Regions from separate parts of the Pseudomonas lyxosi genome, predicted to be linked through region 2. Evidence: predicted binding sites of a transcription regulator. Region 2 holds the regulator's gene; each other region holds the start of a gene.

Region 1 (4,770 bases), 2.9 Mb from region 2:
TCCCGATTCCGCTGGGCGAGTGGGTCGTTGTCGGCAGTCTTCCGGAGACCGTGCTGTTCCAGGCCGACACCTATGTGGACCTGTTCGCCCAGATCGTTTCCTCGTTCGGCCCCGGCGTTGATTTCAATATCAAACCCAAGCAACTGGCCAAGACTGAAGCCCTTACCGCGCTCAATCGCATTCAGGTGCAGATGGGTAGCATGAACAAGGAAAACGGCGGTTACACGCTGATGAACTTCAGTCAGTTGCTCGACGACGAACTGCAAGTGGTGCTGGTCTACGGCAACGACGTGCCGCGCGTGCTTGAGTTGTGCGCCAAGGTCGGCATCGCTGCCGCGCCCTCGCTGGAAGCCCTCAAAATCGCCGTCCACGTTTAAAAAACGGAACCCTCGCAAGGCCCGGCTATCCTAAGAGTGCAAACCACTCTTAGGGAGCGACACCATGGGTTCCACGTTCAACGGTCTGATTGGCCTGATTATTCTTGCCCTGGATATCTGGGCAATCATCAACGTGCTCAAAAGTGGTGCCGACACAGGGATGAAAATCATCTGGGTGCTGCTGATCCTGCTGCTGCCGGTGCTGGGCCTGATCATCTGGGCGATTGCCGGGCCACGAGGCAACGTCCGAATCTGACTGCATCCCCGAAAACGACACCGAACCTGTGGGTGGCTTGCCTGCGATTCAGGCGGCAAGGTCTGTCAGGCATACCGCGGCGATCCCATCGCAGGCAAGCCAGCTCCCACAGGGATTGTGTCGAGGCGTCAAGCGAGGTTCGACCTGTCATATCCCGCGACGTAGAATTCGCGCCTTGCCACCCGCATTCATCGGAGCACTTCCCATGAGCAACACCCCGACCAGCGAGTACCTGGAAACCCTCTATGAAGGCTACGGCCAGCGTTTTCGCATGGAAAAACTGTTGCACGAAGTGCGCACCGAACACCAACACCTGGTGATTTTCGAAAACCCGCGCATGGGCCGCGTCATGGCGCTGGACGGTGTGATCCAGACCACCGAAGCCGACGAATTCATCTACCACGAGATGTTGACCCACGTGCCGATCCTGGCGCATGGCGCTGCCAGGCGCGTGCTGATCATCGGTGGCGGCGACGGCGGCATGCTGCGTGAAGTGGCCAAGCACCGCAGCATCGAGCACATCACCATGGTCGAGATCGACGGCACCGTGGTCGACATGTGCAAGGAATTCCTGCCGAACCACTCCAAGGGGGCGTTCGCTGATCCACGCCTGAACCTGGTGATCGACGACGGCATGCGTTTCGTCGCCACCACCACCGAAAAATTCGACGTGATCATTTCCGACTCCACCGACCCGATCGGCCCGGGCGAAGTGCTGTTCTCGGAAAACTTCTACCAGGCCTGCCGTCGCTGCCTGAACGAAGGCGGCATCCTGGTGACCCAGAACGGCACGCCGTTCATGCAAATCGAAGAAGTCAAAACCACCGCCGGGCGTCTGCGCAGCCTGTTCCCGGACTGGCACTTCTATCAGGCGGCCGTGCCGACCTACATCGGCGGCTCCATGACCTTTGCCTGGGGCGCGACCAATACCGCCTATCGCAAGTTGTCCCGCGAAACCCTGCAGCAGCGCTTCGCCGGCAGCGGCATCATCACCCGCTACTACAATCCGGAAATCCACATCGGCGCGTTCGCCTTGCCGCAATACGTCCTGCAGGCTGTGAACAAGCCTAGCAACGACTGATATCGAGCAAGCCAGAAAGGGCCCTCTCAGGTTGTGTGAAAACACACCGGAGACGGCCCTTTTTTCATGCTTCACTTATAGAAGGTCCGGTTGAACGATTGGCCGGGGAAGAATGTCGAGATACATGTAAACCCATCCATGGGTTTTATCGAGGAGGCACCTGATGCAAAAGTGGAAAGTCACTTTCGTTGATGATCACGGTGAACAAGTAGACGAAGTGTTCGAGAGCGATGAATGCCCGAACAACGAACAAGCCGCGAAGCTCATTCGTGCCCGGTGCCTGCCTGTGGCTGCCGAACTGGACCTCAACGATCTGGAAGGGCGCACCGATGATCCGACTGTCAAAAGTCTGAAGACCCAGTACAGCATTGAAATCCTCAGCATCACGCCAATCTGAACATCTCCTGTCACATTCCTAACCAGGCCTTGGCAGCGGCTCTATCTTGAGGCTACTCTGCAATCGAGATCAGCGAACGGATCGCTAAGGTCTGGTCTTGTCAGCTACATGCTTGCTTCCCACCGGCAACGTTGTTGCCGCATCGCTCGCCCCATTCGGTTGCGAGTGCCGGGAATACGGAAAGTCTATCCATCAGTCTGAGGGGGACGTTTCATGAGCACAGCCTATCAAGAAGACATCAGCACCAGCGTCTTGCGCCGCATGAAAGAAGGCGGTTTCGACTTTTCACGATTCCATCCCATCGAGTTCTACGCCATTTTCCCGGACGAGGAGCGGGCACGCAGGGCGGCAGGGCATTACTGCGGTGAATCCTTGAATGCACAAATCAGCGTGCGCGACGACGGCGCGTGGTACCTGGAACTGAGCAAAGTGATGTACGCCACCTATGACGGCATCGGCGATTTTGAGCAGGATTTCGAGGCGGTGGTCGAGCCTTTGGGCGGCATCATCGAAGGATGGGGCGTCAAGCAGGAGGTACGAGGGCGACTCGCATAACTTATGAACAGTGACAACACTCAGCAACGGCTGACCTTCGGGTTGGCCGTTTTCGTTTGTGGGGTTTGGAAAGATCAAAAGATCGCAGTCTCGTTTTCTCCTGTAGGAGCTGTCGAGTGAAACGAGGCTGCGATCTCTTGATCGTGTTTTTGATTCATAACGTTTCAAAAACACAAAAAAACGCCGCCTAAACAGGCGGCTAAAGGGAAGTTCGTCAAGATTTTCAGCGAATGTGCGGATTATCCGCAGCGACTCACGGGCAGTGAAATCAACTCTGGCTATGCTGGTGATAGGCGACAGGATTGCTTCGCAATGAAGCGGGGGCGATCAGGTGGGGGCATTTACCGCACAGGATTGGTGCGGTGCGTGCAGTGCGATTATCCAACTGATTGATATCAAAGCGTTTATGCCGATGGCACGGGCTTTGCGAAGCCCAGATGTCCGGGTGACAAGGAGTACGGCATGATCCGCACCTATTTTGATGAGATGTACGATGCCGGCGGCCAGGTCCGCCCGCATTATCGGGAGTTTGCCCGTTGGCTGGCCGAAACGCCTGACGAGCTTTTGGCACAACGGCGACGCGAGGCCGATCTGTTATTTCATCGCGCCGGGATTACCTTCACGCTCTATGGTGATGAGCAAGGGACAGAGCGCCTGATTCCCTTCGACACCATCCCCCGCAGCATCCCCGCCAGTGAATGGCGAGTGGTCGAGCGCGGCTGCATTCAGCGGGTCAAGGCGTTGAACATGTTCCTCGCCGACCTCTATCACGAGCAGCGCATTATCAAGGCCGGCATCATCCCGGCCGAGCAAGTGCTGGCCAACGAGCAATACCAGTTGGCGATGCAAGGGCTGAATCTGCACCGCGATATCTATTCCCACATCTCCGGTGTCGATCTGGTGCGCGATGGCGACGGCACGTACTACGTGCTTGAAGACAATCTTCGTACACCGAGCGGCGTCAGTTACATGCTGGAAGACCGCAAGATGATGATGCGGTTGTTCCCCGAGTTGTTCTCGGCCCAGCGCATTGCCCCTATCGACCACTATCCGAACCTGTTGCTCGACACCCTGAAAAGCTCCAGCCCGATTGATAACCCGAGCGTGGTGGTGCTGACGCCGGGCCGTTTCAACAGCGCGTTCTTTGAACATGCGTTTCTGGCGCGGGAAATGGGCGTTGAGCTGGTGGAAGGCGCGGACCTGTTCGTGCGGGATGACAAGGTCTTCATGCGCACCACGGACGGGCCGAAAGCCGTCGACGTGATCTACCGTCGTCTCGACGATGCGTTCCTCGATCCGCTGGCGTTCAACCCGGATTCAATGCTTGGCGTTCCAGGGCTGCTGTCGTCGTATCGCTCCGGCAACGTCGTGCTGGCAAATGCCATCGGCACCGGGGTCGCGGACGACAAGTCGGTGTATCCATTCGTCACGGACATGATCCGTTTCTACCTGGATGAAGAGCCGATTCTGAAGAATGTGCCGACGTGGCAGTGTCGTAATCCCTCCGAATTGTCCCACGTACTGGCCAATCTTCCGGAACTGGTGGTCAAGGAAACCCAGGGCTCCGGCGGTTACGGAATGCTGGTCGGGCCGGCGGCGACGGCGGCGGAAATCGAGTCATTCCGCGCGCGGATCAAAGCCAAGCCCCATGCGTACATCGCGCAACCGACGTTGTCCCTGTCGACCTGTCCGACCTTTGTCGAAAACGGCATCGCTCCACGCCACATCGACCTGCGTCCGTTTGTATTGTCTGGCCGCGAAACCCGGGTTGTACCCGGCGGTTTGACCCGTGTTGCCCTGCGCGAAGGCTCGCTGGTGGTGAATTCATCCCAGGGTGGCGGAACCAAGGACACCTGGGTGGTCGAGGATTGAAGGAAGCCTGCCATGTTAAGTAGAACTGCCTCGGATTTGTATTGGATGTCGCGTTACCTGGAGCGGGCGGAAAACCTCGCACGGATGCTCGACATCAGTTATTCGCTGTCGCTGATGCCACAGGATGGTCGTGGTGACGGCCTGCATGAACTCGCCATGCCGTTGTTGATCACCGGCACCCTGGACGATTACCTGGAGCGCCACGGCGAATTGCACGCCGAACGGCTGCTGC
Region 2 (4,770 bases):
TTCCTGGGATTTCTGCCGCTGAAAACCTGGGGCTGACGCCTTGGGCGGCCAGCGGACTGATCAGTTTCGGCATCATGTTGGGTGCGTTTGGATTGTTCCTGGTTGATCGCAAGGTGTCGGGTGCGTCGCCGGAAATGCTCGTAGGCACGCTGGAGCGACCGGTCATCCCGCCGCGAATCTGGTTGTTTGTGTTTGCGATCATTGCCCACAACATCCCTGAAGGCATGGCGGTCGGTGTGTCGGCGGGAGGTGGCATGCCCGACGCCGATAGCCTGGCCATGGGCATCGCCTTGCAGGATGTGCCGGAAGGTCTGGTGATCGCGCTGGTATTGGCCGGGGCAGGGATGTCGCGGGTCAAGGCGTTCCTGATTGGTGCTGCGTCAGGTCTGGTCGAGCCGGTCTTCGCGTTGCTGTGTGCCTGGCTAGTGAGCCTGGCCGAATTGTTGTTGCCGTTGGGGTTGGCACTGGCGGCCGGGGCGATGTTGCTGGTGGTCACCCATGAAGTCATCCCCGAGTCGCGCCGCAATGGTCACGACAAGCTTGCAAGTCTTGGGTTGCTGATCGGGTTTTGCTTGATGATGGTGATGGATACAGCATTGGCTTAGCTGCAGAGCACGAACTTTGTAGCAGGGCGAGGATTACTCGCCTTCGCCGAAGTAGTCATTGATCAAATTCACCAATGCCTGCAGCGCCTCATCAGCCTGTTCGCCTTCGGTGCTCAGGTGGATTTTGGTACCCTTGCCCGCAGCGAGCATCATCATTGCCATGATGCTTTTTCCGTCGACCGTGGATTCCGGCGTGCGTCCTACTCTGATCGTGCAATCCTTGAACTCACCGGCGACGCCAACGAATTTTGCAGAAGCGCGGGCATGCAGGCCCAGCTTGTTGATGATTTCAATTTCCAGAGCAGGCATCGCGGTGTGAATCCTTTAGCTGAGGTCGCGGTGGCGAACCTGGACGTTCTTCAGGGTTTTTTGCAGGGCCTGGCCCAGACGTTCGGTCAGGTAGACGGAGCGATGATGGCCGCCGGTGCAGCCAATGGCAATGGTGACATAAGCGCGGTTGCTGGCGGCAAAGCGTGGTAGCCACTTGAACAAGTAGGTGGAGATGTCCTGGAACATCTCTTCGACGTCCGGCTGTGCCGCCAGGTACTCGGCAACCGGTTGGTCGAGCCCGGATTGATCGCGCAACTCCGGCTTCCAGTAAGGGTTCGGCAGGCAGCGCACGTCGAACACCAGATCAGCGTCCACCGGCATGCCACGCTTGAAGCCGAAAGACTCCACCAGGAACGCCGTACCGGGTTCCGGCTGGTTCAGCAGGCGCAGCTTGATGGTATCTCGCAGCTGATACAGGTTCAGGTTGGTGGTGTTTACTTTGAGATCGGCGAGGTCGGCAATCGGTCCGAGCAGCGCGGTCTCATCGTTGATGGCTTCGGCCAGCGAGCGATTGGCATTGCTCAGCGGGTGACGACGGCGGGTTTCCGAGAAACGTTTGAGCAAGGTTTCTTCGTCGGCGTCCAGATAAAGCACATCACACTGGATATGCCGGCTGCGCACTTCTTCCAGCAGTTCGGGAAACCGCGACAAGTGACTTGGCAAGTTGCGCGCATCGATGGATACGGCAACCAGCGGTTGCGCCAGCTCGGTGTGAATCAACGCGCGTTCGGCCAGTTCCGGCAGCAGGCCGGCGGGCAGGTTGTCAATGCAGTAGTAGCCGTTGTCCTCGAGAACATCGAGTGCGGTACTTTTACCTGAGCCTGAGCGGCCGCTGACGATGATCAAGCGCATGATTAGTGACCGTTTTGCTCGTCCAGGACAACCTGATACAAGGCTTCATTGCTCGGGGCGCTGCGCAGTTTTTCGCGCACTTCCTTGCGGTCGAGCATGCTGGCGATCTGGCGCAGTAACTCCAGGTGCGCATCGGTAGCGGCTTGCGGGACCAGCAGAACGAACAGCAGGTCAACCGGAGCGCCGTCGATGGCGTCGAAATCAATAGGTGCATCAAGGTGCATCAGGGCGCTGATGGGCGAGGTGCAGCCCTTCAGGCGGCAGTGGGGAATGGCGATGCCGTTGCCAAAACCGGTTGAGCCGAGTTTTTCACGGGCAATCAGAGCCTCGAAGACATCTTGCATCTCCAGATCCGGCACTTCTTTGTGGATAAGGTTGGCAATTTGCTCGAGGGCTTTCTTTTTACTGCCGCCCGGCACGTTCACGAGGGAACGGCCGGGGGTCAGGATGCTTTCAAGTCGGATCATGGGTTGGGAGTGTTAACGACCGGTCGCGCCCTGGAGGAGGCTTTGGGTCTTTTCCTTATGCTTTTTGAGTTGTTTATCCAGCTTGTCGGTCAGTGCGTCGATCGCCGCGTACATATCGGTATGCTCCGCGTTTGCGACCACTTCATTGCCGGGAATATGCAGCGTGGCTTCGATTTTCTGCTTGAGCTTTTCGACCGTCATCGTGACCTGCACGTTGGTGATCTTGTCGAAATGCCTCTCTAATCGTTCGAGTTTTTCGCCGATGTAGGTGCGAAGAGGTTCGGTCACTTCCAGTTGGTGTCCACTGATGTTGACTTGCATACAGCTTCTCCTTCGTTGCCAGTGCATAAAGCGGCAGGCAGAAATGCCTGCCACTGGAACGCTGTGGCGTGGCTCTACATCAACCGCTTGCGTTCGCTCGAAGGCGCGATCCCGAGGGATTCGCGGTACTTGGCGACGGTGCGGCGAGCCACCTGAATGCCTTGTGCCTCCAGTAAACCAGCGATCTTGCTGTCACTCAACGGCTTTTTCTGATTTTCCGCGGCAACCAGTTTTTTGATGATCGCGCGGATCGCCGTGGACGAGCATTCACCGCCCTCGGAGGTGCTGACGTGGCTGGAGAAAAAGTATTTCAGTTCATATATGCCCCGTGGGGTATGCATGAATTTCTGCGTGGTCACCCGTGAAATCGTCGACTCGTGCATGCCCACCGCTTCGGCGATGTCATGCAGGACCAGCGGTTTCATGGCTTCGTCGCCGTATTCAAGAAAGCCGCGCTGATGCTCGACGATCTGAGTGGCTACTTTCATCAGGGTTTCGTTGCGGCTTTGCAGGCTCTTGATGAACCAGCGGGCTTCTTGCAACTGATTGCGCATGAAGGTGTTGTCGGCGCTGGTATCGGCGCGGCGCACGAAACCGGCGTATTGAGCGTTGACTCGCAGTCGTGGCACGGATTCCTGGTTCAGTTCCACCAGCCAGCGTTCGTTGTCCTTGCGTACGATCACGTCGGGAACGACGTATTCGGCTTCGCTGGACTCGATTTGCGAGCCTGGGCGCGGGTTGAGGCTCTGCACCAGTTCAATCACCTGGCGCAGTTCATCTTCCTTGAGCTTCATGCGACGCATCAGCTGGCTGTAATCGCGGCTGCCAAGCAGGTCGATGTAATCGGTGACCAGGCGTTTGGCCTCGACCAGCCAAGGCGTCTTGGCGGGCAACTGGCGCAATTGCAGCAGCAGGCATTCGCCCAGGTTGCGGGCGCCGATACCAGCGGGTTCGAATTGCTGGATGCGGTGCAGGACGGCTTCGATTTCGTCCAGTTCGATGTCCAGTTCCGGGTCGAACGCTTCGAGAATCTCCTCGAGGGTTTCGTCCAGGTAGCCCTGATTGTTGATGCAGTCGATCAGGGTCACGGCGATCAGGCGATCGGTGTCGGACATCGGGGCCAGGTTCAGTTGCCACAGCAGGTGGCTTTGCAGGCTTTCGCCGGCCGATGTCCGGGTGGTGAAGTCCCACTCGTCGTCATCGTTGCTCGGCAGGCTGCTGGCGCTGGTCTGGTAGACGTCTTCCCACGCGGTATCGACGGGCAGTTCGTTGGGGATGCGTTCGTTCCAGTCGCCTTCCTCGAGGTTATCAACCGTCGGGGCGGTTTCCTGGTAGGAGGGTTCCTGAATGTCTACGTTGGGTTGCTGTTCGGCTTTGTCGGCCAAGGGGTCGGCGTTATCGAAGTCGTCGCCTTCTTCCTGGCGTTCGAGCATCGGATTGGACTCCAGGGCCTCCTGGATTTCCTGTTGCAGGTCCAGGGTCGACAATTGGAGCAGGCGGATGGCCTGTTGCAGCTGCGGTGTCATCGTCAGCTGCTGGCCCATTCTCAAGACTAGCGATGGTTTCATGGCAGGGGCTTAACACCTTATTCGCCGGCGCACATGCGCCATCCACTACAGGGCGCCGGAGCGCCAAACATAAGCAAATTATATGCCCGAAACTGCAGCGTTTGCCTAGAGCGCTGTAACAATAAAAAAATGTTGATTTTTTATCGAGACAAGCGCTCGGGCAACCAGCCAGACACCTCAGTGCTTACAGGCGGAACTCATGGCCCAGATACACTTCCTTGACCAGGTCGTTGGCCAGGATGGTGGCAGAGTCACCTTCGGCGATCAGTTGGCCATCGTTGACGATGTAGGCGGTTTCGCAGATATCCAGGGTTTCACGGACGTTGTGGTCAGTGATCAGCACGCCAATGCCCTTGGCCTTGAGGTGATAGATGATCTGTTTGATGTCGCCCACCGAAATCGGGTCCACGCCGGCGAACGGTTCGTCGAGCAGGATGAATTTCGGATTGGTGGCCAGTGCCCGGGCGATTTCCACACGGCGGCGTTCACCACCGGACAGACTCATCCCGAGGTTGTCGCGGATATGGCTGATGTGGAATTCCTGCAGCAGGCTTTCCAGCTCTTTGCGACGATCGGCCTTGTCGAGTTCCTTGCGGGTCTCGAGGATCGCCATGATGTTGTCGGCTA
Region 3 (4,770 bases), 2.6 Mb from region 2:
CGCATAAACGTTGCCGTCGATACCCTTCAGCGGCGTCAGCAGCAAAGTGCCGCCGCGCAGGCTCTTGGAGTTACCGATGGACGATACGGTGATGTCGACCTGCTGACCCGGCTTGGCGAACGCCGGCAAATCAGCACTGATCGACACCGCCGCGACGTTCTTCAACTGCACGTTGCCCGAACCCGGCGGAACCTTGATGCCGAATTGCGAGAGCATGTTGTTGAAGGTCTGCAGGGTGAACGGGGTTTGCGTCGTCTGGTCGCCGGTGCCGTTAAGCCCGACCACCAGGCCGTAGCCGATCAATTGGTTGGAACGCACGCCGGAAATACTGGCGATATCCTTCAGCCGCTCGGCTTGCGCGTTGAACGCTGCGGACAGCATCAGGGCGGCCACCATGAGGTGTTTAAGATTCAACGTAGCCACCTAGAAAGGGAACAGCGGGCTGAGGAAGAAACGGTCGAACCAGCCTGGCTGACTCGCATCGGCAAACGCACCGGTGCCCGAATAGGTGATGCGCGCATCGGCGACACGGGTCGACGAAACGGTGTTGTCGGTGGCGATGTCATCGGCGCGAACGAGCCCGGCAATCCGCACCAGCTCATCACCGGTGTTGAGGGTCAGCCACTTCTCGCCACGCACGGCGATGATGCCGTTGGGCAACACATCAGCGACGGTCACGGTGATCGAACCGGTCAGGCTGTTGCTCTGGCCGGACTTGCTGTCGCCCTTGGTTGCGCGGTCACCTTCGTAACCGACATCCAGACTCAGGCTACCGCTGCCCACTGGATCACTGGTGCTCAGGCCGCCACCGAAAAACGAGCTCAGGCCGATGTCGGTCTTGCTGTTCTTGGCCATTTGCGAGTTGGCGTTCTTGCTGGCCTGGGTGCGTTCGTTCAGGGTGATGGTGATGATGTCACCGACCCGGAACGCCTTGCGGTCGCTGTACAGGTTCTGTTCGAAACCGGCCTGGTAGATCGAGCCGTTATTGGCGGCAGCCGGTAGTGGCGTGCGCGGCAACACCGGGGCGTAGTAAGGGTCATTGGGCTTGGGCGGCGGGGCAACGCAGCCCGCGAGCACGACGGCCCCACTCAGTGCCAGAACAGATACAAAGCGATTCATGACCCTACCTCACGGTGTTGCAGGCGACCTCATGGTCGCCTCATAGACTTGATTACAGATTCTGCGTTACGAACGAGAGCATCTGGTCGGCGGTGGAGATCACCTTGGAGTTCATCTCGTAAGCGCGCTGAGTGGTGATCATGTTGACCATCTCTTCAACGGTGCTGACGTTCGAAGTTTCCAGGGTGTTCTGCAGCGTGGTGCCGAAACCGGCCAGGCCCGGGGTACCGACTTGCGGCGCGCCGCTGGCAGCGGTTTCCAGGAACAGGTTGTTGCCCACAGCCTGCAGACCGGCCGGATTGATGAAGTCGGCGGTTTGCAGGTTGCCGATCACCTGGGATGCCGCGTTGCCGGCAACGGTGACGGACACGGTGCCGTCGCGACCGACCGTGAAGGTCTGGGCATCGTTCGGGATGACAATGGCCGGTTCCAGAGCGAAGCCGCTGGAGTTCACGATCTGACCGTTGGAGTCCAGGTGGAACGTACCGTCACGGGTGTAGGAAGTCGTGCCGTCCGGCTGCAGAATCTGGAAGAAACCGCGACCGTCGATGGCCATGTCCAACGGCTGCTCGGTGGTTTGCAGGCTGCCGGCGGTGAAGTTTTTCTGGGTGCCGACGATGCGCACACCGGTACCCACCTGCAGACCCGACGGCAGTTCACTGTCCTGGGTCGACTGGGCGCCTGGCTGGCGTTTGATCTGATAGAGCAAGTCCTGGAACTCGGCGCGGTCACGTTTGAAACCCGTGGTCGACACGTTGGCCAGGTTGTTGGAAATGGTCGTCAGGTTGGTGTCCTGGGCGGACAGACCTGTTTTGGCAACCCATAGAGCCGGAAGCATTCGATTCTCCTCGTGCGCCTGTTTTACGGCGCGACGTTCTGATAATTAGCTGATCTGCAAGACCCGAGCCATGGCCTGGTCATCGTCTTTGGCGGTGTTCATCATCTTGATGTGCAGCTCGAACTGCTTGGCCAGGGCCAGCACCGAGGTCATCTCTTCCACGGCGTTGACGTTGCTCGACTCAAGGAAACCGGACACCAGTTTGACGTTGGCATCGGCTTGCGCCGGCTTGCCGTCCTTGGTGTGGATCGAACCGTCCAAGCCTTTGGTCATGTTCTTGAAGTCAGGATTAACCAGTTTGATGCGGTCGACTTCCGCCATCACGCGCGGACCTTCGCCCATCGCACGAATGCTGATGGTGCCGTCTTCGCCTACTTCGATTTGCTGCTCGGGCGGCACGGCAATCGGCCCGCCATTGCCCATCACCGGCATACCGTTGCCGGCCCGCAGCACGCCCAAGGCGTCGACGTTCAGGCTACCGGTGCGCACGTAACTTTCGCCGCCGTCAGGGTTCTGCACGGCGATCCAGCCATTGCCTTGCACCGCGACATCGAGGTCGCGACCGGTTTCCACCAATGCGCCAGGGGAGAAATCGGTGGCCGGACGTTCGGACAGGGCAAACGCACGCGCCGGAAAGCTGTCACCGAACACCGGCATCGAACGAGCCTGCTCCAGGTCTTTCTGGAAACCGTTGGTGGAGATGTTCGCCAGGTTGTTCGCATGAGCCTTCTGCGCCAGTGCATTCTGGCTGGCGCCGGTCATTGCCACATAAAGGTACTTGTCCACACTCTTTCCTCTGCATGCCGGACGTTTGCCGCCCACTGCTGTACTGCTGAGCGATAAGCAATTTGCAGACCAACTTTTTTCTGGCGGCGCAGGGCCCGGCAAACAAAGGGCTTGAGGGATTTAGAGGGGATTGGAGGATTGTGTCGAAGACGAAAAACCGGCGGTGTTATGCCGCTTACGGCAAGTGTCGACCTCTTGGGCTCAACACCGACCTCGTAGCAGCTGTCGAGCCCGCGAGGCTGCGTTCGGCTGCGCAGCAGTCGTAAAACCATCCACCGCGGTGTATCAGTAAAACCTTGTATGCAGGGTTTGCGACGGCTTCGCCGCCGAACGCAGCCTCGCGGGCTCGACAGCTGCTACAGGGGCCTATGCGCTGCCGGGTTCTTTGCCGACTTCGTACTCACGCAGTTTGTTGGCAATGGTCGTATGCGAAACCCCCAACCGCTTGCCCAATTGCCGACTGCTCGGGTGCTCGGAGTACAAGCGCTCAAGCACCGCTTTCTCGAAGCGCCCGACAATCTCGTCCAACCCGCCCTCGAGCGAGAAATCGCCAAGTGGCTGACGCACGCCGTAGTCCGGCAGGCGAATATGTTCGGCCTTGACGGTCCCGCCCTCGCACAAGGAAACCGCCTGGAACAACACGTTTTCCAGTTGCCGGACATTGCCCGGCCAGTGGTAATGACTGAGCCGCTCCATCGCCGCTGGCGCCAGTTTCGGCAGCGGGCAACCGATCTGCCGACTGGCCTGATCGAGGAAGTGTTCCACCAGCGGCGTAAGTCCATCGAGGCATTCGCGCAGTGGCGGGATGTGCAGCGAAAGCACGTTCAAGCGGTGATACAAATCCTGGCGAAACTCGCCGCGTGCACACAACTCGGACAGGTCGACCTGCGTCGCGCAGATCACCCGCACATCTAGATAAACCTCTTCATCACTGCCCACACGACGGAAGCAACCGTCCTGCAGGAAACGCAGCAATTTCACCTGCAAGCGTGGGCTCATTTCCCCGACGCCATCGAGGAACAGCGTACCGCCCGCCGTCAGTTCCAGCAGCCCGAGTTTGCCTTCGGCCCGCGCCCCTTCGAAAGCGCCGGGGCCGTAGCCGAACAGCTCCGTCTCAGCCATGGATTCCGGCAGGCCGGCGCAGTTGAGCGCCATCAATGGTGACTGCCCCCGCGGACTCGCCAGGTGGCAGGCGCGCGCCAACAACTCTTTACCCGTACCGGTTTCACCTTCTATTAATAGCGGCGCATCCAGCGGCGCCATGCGTCGGGCTTCGCGCACCACCGCGGCCATCACCTTCGAGCTTTGGAAAATGCTGTCGAAGCCGCGCAACTCCTGCTTGCGCACGTTATAGATGCGCTCCCCTACCCGATCCGCGCGGTGCAGTGTCAGCACCGCGCCAGCCATGGCTTCGCTGTCGTCATGCTCCGATTGCAGCGGCGCGATGTCGGCGAGAAACACGTCACCCTTCACCTTGACCCGCAAGCCGTTGATCCGCGACTTGTTGGCGCGCACCAGTTCCGGCAAGTCGAAATCCTCGGCGTAACGCGACAGCGGAATCCCCGGCACCTCATCCACCCGCACGCCGAGCAATTGCGCCGCCGCGCGATTGGCGGCAACGATAGAGCCGCCCATGTCGATCGACAGCACCGGAAACTCCAGGGCACCGAGCAACGCATTGAGTTCCATGTGCCGACGTTCGCTGGGCATCAGCCCTACACGCTTGACGCCAAAAACCCCGGCAATCGACTCGAACTTGGGACGCAACGCCTGGAACTGAATGTTGATCAGGTTCGGGCAATGCAGGTAGATCGCGTTGCCATGCTCACCGCCAACCTCGCCGCGAGCGACGTTAATCCCGTACTCGACCAGCAAGTTGAGAATGTCGCGCAGGATACCGATGCGGTTCTGGCAGTGGACTTTGATACGCATATAAAGGCCCGAAACAGGAGAGATCGAGGGCCTGAGCAAGGATTTTTCTGCACAGGCGCCAACTTGGTCGTCAAGATTATGTGACACCTGCACTC

What was found. The regulator sigma-54, encoded in region 2, starts transcription at its own class of promoters, with help from an activator protein. The targets are predictions, from matches to a motif close to ANTGGCATNNANNTTGCTNT.
Region 1: the regulator sigma-54 is predicted to act here: its motif matches at 3,078-3,097, upstream of ACMXYI_RS28790 (circularly permuted type 2 ATP-grasp protein).
Region 3: the regulator sigma-54 is predicted to act here: its motif matches at 2,798-2,817, upstream of ACMXYI_RS29900 (flagellar basal body rod protein FlgF).

What each region holds. Positions count from the first base shown of each region.
Region 1 covers NZ_CP180481.1:6,278,783-6,283,552, reverse strand. Annotated here, with positions in the region: gene ACMXYI_RS28815 (hypothetical protein) at 1-377, shown strand, start outside; gene ACMXYI_RS28810 (PLDc N-terminal domain-containing protein) at 442-633, shown strand; gene speE (polyamine aminopropyltransferase) at 839-1,714, shown strand; gene ACMXYI_RS28800 (hypothetical protein) at 1,878-2,111, shown strand; gene ACMXYI_RS28795 (ribonuclease E inhibitor RraB) at 2,325-2,666, shown strand; gene ACMXYI_RS28790 (circularly permuted type 2 ATP-grasp protein) at 3,129-4,538, shown strand; gene ACMXYI_RS28785 (alpha-E domain-containing protein) at 4,551-4,770, shown strand, end outside.
Region 2 covers NZ_CP180481.1:2,434,826-2,439,595, forward strand. Annotated here, with positions in the region: gene ACMXYI_RS11225 (ZIP family metal transporter) at 1-605, shown strand, start outside; gene ACMXYI_RS11230 (HPr family phosphocarrier protein) at 639-914, opposite strand; gene rapZ (RNase adapter RapZ) at 930-1,787, opposite strand; gene ptsN (PTS IIA-like nitrogen regulatory protein PtsN) at 1,790-2,254, opposite strand; gene hpf (ribosome hibernation-promoting factor, HPF/YfiA family) at 2,267-2,575, opposite strand; gene ACMXYI_RS11250 (RNA polymerase factor sigma-54) at 2,650-4,143, opposite strand; gene lptB (LPS export ABC transporter ATP-binding protein) at 4,328-4,770, opposite strand, start outside.
Region 3 covers NZ_CP180481.1:6,513,664-6,518,433, forward strand. Annotated here, with positions in the region: gene ACMXYI_RS29885 (flagellar basal body P-ring protein FlgI) at 1-396, opposite strand, end outside; gene flgH (flagellar basal body L-ring protein FlgH) at 424-1,119, opposite strand; gene flgG (flagellar basal-body rod protein FlgG) at 1,172-1,957, opposite strand; gene ACMXYI_RS29900 (flagellar basal body rod protein FlgF) at 2,003-2,743, opposite strand; gene ACMXYI_RS29905 (sigma-54-dependent transcriptional regulator) at 3,110-4,675, opposite strand.